Regions from separate parts of the Alteromonas sp. ABH4_457 genome, predicted to be linked through region 2. Evidence: predicted binding sites of a transcription regulator. Region 2 holds the regulator's gene; the other holds the start of a gene.
What was found. Region 2 encodes MetJ, which represses methionine synthesis genes. Its sites were predicted from a motif close to TAGACGTCTAGACGTCTA; they were not measured.
Positions count from the first base shown of each region.

Region 1 (2,410 bases), on a different contig from region 2:
CAGTGCATCAATATCAACAACGGTACCACGGGACGCATTGATAAGAATGGCGCCTTTTTTCATTTTCGACAGTTCTGCTTTGCCAATCATGTCTTTAGTAGACAGGGTTTCAGGAACATGCAGAGAAACAACGTCAGATGTCGCCAGAAGGGTATCCAGTGATTTCACCTGCACAGAGTTACCCAGTACCAGCTTGTCTTCAATGTCGTAGAACTGAACGCGCATACCCAGGTGCTCAGCAAGAATGCTCAGCTGTGTACCAATGTGGCCGTAACCAATAATACCCAGCGTTTTACCACGGGCTTCGTACGAGCCGACAGCACTCTTTTCCCACTCACCGCGATGGGCTTTGGCATTCTTTGACGGTACGCCGCGAAGAAGAAGAATTAACTGGCCCAGCACCAGTTCTGCTACAGAACGGGTGTTAGAAAATGGTGCATTGAATACAGGAATGCCTTTAAACTGAGTGGCTTTTAAATCTACCTGATTGGTACCGATACAGAAGCAACCTACAGCAACCAGCTTTTCAGCGGCCTGAACCACGGCCTCAGTGATCTGAGTTCGTGAACGGATTCCGATAAAGTGAACATCTTTCACTTTTTCGATGAGATCTTCTTCTGACAGGGAGGTCTTCAGATACTCAACATTGGTGTAACCGTTACTGTTTAAGGTTTCAACGGCACTTTGGTGAACGCCTTCCAGTAGCAATATACGGATCTTGTCCTTGGGTAGGGATACTTTACTCATTGCCTCACATCTCGAATAGTTGGTTGCAAAAAGACATCTGGACGTCTATATGGGCAAAATAACAGATATCGTTGTTGGTTAAAAGCGCTATTTCATTCAGCAAGCCTTATATCCGGCTTGCTGATAGGGTGGTTAAGTTTAGTCGCTGACCGTAATTACGCCCGAACCGGTTGCTACCAGCACAATATCTGCGCCACGGTTAGCAAAAATACCGTTAGTGACTACGCCGGCCAGACTGTTAATAGCATCTTCCATTTCCCGGGGATTGATTATGTTCAGGTTGTGAACATCCAGTATCACGTTGCCATTGTCAGTCACCACGCCTTCACGGTAAACCGGATCGCCTCCCAGTTTTACCAGCTCTCTGGCTACGTAAGAGCGCGCCATGGGAATGACTTCAACAGGAAGCGGAAATTTGCCCAGTACCGGTACCTGTTTGGTGTCGTCTACAATACACACGAAGGTTTTCGCTACCGCTGCGACGATTTTTTCACGCGTCAGGGCTGCGCCGCCGCCTTTGATCATGTGCTTGTGTTCTGTCACTTCGTCAGCGCCGTCAACATACACAGAAAGGCTGTCTACTTCATTCAGCGAAAATACTTCAATGCCGTGGGCTTTAAGTTTTTCTGTTGATGCGTCAGAGCTGGATACTGCACCAACAATCTTGTGTTTAATTTCTGCCAGCGCATCAATAAAAAAATTAACCGTTGAGCCTGTGCCCACACCAACAATGGTGTCCGGCTCTACATATTTTATGGCTGCTTCGGCTACAGCTTTCTTCTTCGCGTTCTGATCCATAGGGGTTCTCCAAAGTTTTGCAGAAGTTTAACTGAAAACTGCAGGAATGGGAGACGAAATTAAGGGCAATTAGTCTTATCCGGCCGTATTACGCCGGAAGGTGTGATGATGAGATCCAGGGGGAAATCCCAGGGTTCAACCGGCAGTGCATCAACCTGCTGGCAATCATGCGCGATACCGGCAAGCTGGGGACGGGAAGCTGCGTTGCGATAAGGAGCCAGCGTACGATCGTAAAATCCGCCACCCATGCCCAGCCGGTTTCCTTTTTCGTCGAAACCGGTGAGCGGCATCAGGATTAAATCATGACGGGAAAAAGGTATGACATCAGGGCAGCGTAACTGAGGCTCAGCAATATTGAAGCGGTTACTCACCAGTACGGTGTTGTCATGATAGTGCAAAAATAGCAGATGCTGACGGTTAAACGGGTGCAGTACCGGCAGGCTGACGGTTTTATTCTGGGCTGCGGCGGTGGTAATGGTGTCCGAAAGGCTGACTTCTCCGTCGTTTGCCAGATATGCCGCAACATGTGTGGCGTGTTGCCATTCCGGCAGTGCCGTCAAGACACGGCTCAGGCGCACAGCAGCCTGAGCCTGCGTCTCTTCAGACAGGTTGTTGCGGCGTAACCGCAGTACTTTGCGTAACTCCTGACGTGTTAATCCTGCGCTACTGATTTTTTCCATCGGGTAATAAGAAGAAACTTAAGGTGTCGTAAAGTGTATCATTATTCAGAGGCAGTGTGAGGGCGGCATCAATGCCGGTTTGTCTTTGATAAACGGAGCAACAGGTCTCTTACCCGGAACGACTTCCTGCTTCTTCCGGTAATGGCGGTTGAATCATGATTCCCCCGGGGCTGTCCTTAAGTCAT
Region 1 covers NZ_JBSWXN010000001.1:406,067-408,476, forward strand. The annotation lists gene serA (phosphoglycerate dehydrogenase) at 1-747, opposite strand, end outside; gene rpiA (ribose-5-phosphate isomerase RpiA) at 886-1,545, opposite strand; gene ACXAGR_RS01670 (5-formyltetrahydrofolate cyclo-ligase) at 1,605-2,225, opposite strand.
Region 1: a site for MetJ is predicted at 778-795, ahead of serA (phosphoglycerate dehydrogenase). Genes of this name have one in related genera too.

Region 2 (2,410 bases):
GCAGGTTGGGCTGCAGACAACTTTTCCCGCAAAAGCATTTTATTAATTTCTGCCGGATTGCAGTTACTGGTGGTGCTGGCCGTCGCTTTGCTGATGAATCAGCCGGAACTGAATAAATGGGCGCTGTTTTGCTCGTTATCGGTATTGGGCGCAGGGCGGGCTTTCTTCGCACCGGCCATTCAGTCTGTGTTGCCGAATATCGTCAGCACCGATCATCTGGGGCGTGCGGTGGCTGCCATAAGCTCTATCTGGAATATCGCCTTAACCGTGGGGCCTTTCCTCGCCGGCGTGTTACTGGCGGCGCTCGACCGTCAGCTCTACTGGGTGCTCATCATTTTCGGCCTGTTTACGCTGGGTGGCTTTTCTTTATTGCCCGCTCTGAACATTCATTCAGAGCGCAAACTGGCACTTAAAGATATATTCAGCGGTGTGGAATACCTGATGCACAACAACGTTGTCCGCGGAGCGCTGTTTACTGATCTTGTGGTCATACTATGTGGCAGTGTCATGGCCATATTACCTGTGTTTGTGAAAGACGTCTTACATGAAGGTCCGGAAACTCTGGGTTTATTGCGGGCCATGCCGGCTGTGGGTGCGACGCTTATCGGTCTGACAATGGTACGACGTAAGCGGGCTATTGAACGCAACGGCCCGCTGCTGTTCTGGTCACTGATCATCTTCAGCTTTTCCATTATCGGCTTTGCCTTTTCACAGAACCTTTATGTGGCTTGCTTCGCTTTACTGATTTATGGCGGTTCAGACATGATAAGTGTGGTGATCAGAAGCTCAGTAGTACAAATTATGACACCGGACGCATTACGTGGCCGGGTGAGTGCAGTGAACTCCCTGTTCATCGCGTCTTCCAACGAACTCGGAGACTTCAGAAGTGGTTCGGTGACGGCAGCAGTTGGTCCGGTAGCCTGCGCGGTTGCGGGCGGAGTAATGAGCCTGGGTATTGTGCTCCTGTTCCGCTCAACTTTCAGGCCTCTATTCGAATTACAAAAAATCGAGCCGCCCTCAGCCAGACAAGACTAAACTTGCCCCTGATACAAAAAAGCCAGAGTGATTTGCTCTGGCTTTACTTTATTCTTCTTCGTTGTCGGCGGTGGGGTCGATCCCCATCTCTTCCATCATTTTCCTTGCAACGGCAGGAACACGGTTAGGGTTATCTTTGCGCAAATCGTCGTCGTCAGGCAGCGGCTGCCCGGTGAAAGCATGAAGGAATGCTTCGCACAGTAACTCTGAATTCGTCGCGTGACGCAGGTTATTAATTTGTCTGCGGGTTCGCTCGTCTGTGAGCACCTTAAGCACATTAATCGGAATAGAAACAGTGACTTTCTTTACTTGCTCACTCTTTTTTCCATGCTCTGCGTAAGGGTGTATATACTTACCATTCCATTCTGCCATGTGAAATCTCGGACTGCCTGTTATTTTACTTTATAAGCGGAAATTCTAAACAATGTAGCGAAAAGGTCAATTAAGCCGTGTAAACCTCTTGACGTCCAGACATATATTAATTAGTTTAGACGTCTAAACGTCCAAAGAATTGAGTGAGTCAACAAAATGGTTTCCTATGCACAAGGTATCGACGCCTTAAACCAGTCATTGTCCGAATTGCGTGACATTGATGTCTCTTTTGAATTTTTTCCGCCTAACTCGGAAAAGATGGAACAAACGCTGTGGAAATCTGTTGAACGCCTGGCGCCATTGAAGCCTTCTTATATGTCTGTGACCTACGGTGCAAACAGTGGTGAGCGTGACCGCACCCATGATGTTGTTAAACGCATTCAACAACAAACCGGTGTACAGGCAGCCCCTCACCTGACCTGTGTGGACGCAAGCCGTGATGAACTCAAACAAATTGCTCAGGAATATTGGGATTCGGGTATTCGCCGTATTGTTGCTCTGCGGGGCGATTTACCGAAGGGCGTTGATAAAACCGAAATGTATGCCTCTGATCTGGTGGCACTGCTGAAAGACGTAGCAGACTTTGATATCTCCGTTGCTGCCTATCCGGAAAAACATCCGGAAGCACCGAATGCCCAGTTCGACTTGCTTAACCTGAAGCGTAAAGCGGAAGCCGGGGCTTCTGAAGCAATTACTCAGTTCTTCTTTGACACCAGTGTTTACCTGCGTTTCCGTGACCGTGCTGCTGCTGCCGGTATCGATTTGGATATCGTCCCCGGGATCCTGCCGGTTACGAATTATCAGACACTGATTAAGTTTGCCGGTTTCACCAATGTTCACGTACCCGGCTGGCTGCACAAAATGTACGAAGGGCTTGATGACGATGATCAGGCAACACGTAATCTGATTGGCGCAAACATCGCCATGGAGCAAGTAAAAGTGCTGGCGAAAGAAGGGGTAAAACACTTCCACTTCTACACCCTGAACCGCTGCGAACTCAGCT
Region 2 covers NZ_JBSWXN010000008.1:51,506-53,915, reverse strand. The annotation lists gene ACXAGR_RS20170 (MFS transporter) at 1-1,035, shown strand, start outside; gene metJ (met regulon transcriptional regulator MetJ) at 1,084-1,407, opposite strand; gene metF (methylenetetrahydrofolate reductase) at 1,564-2,410, shown strand, end outside.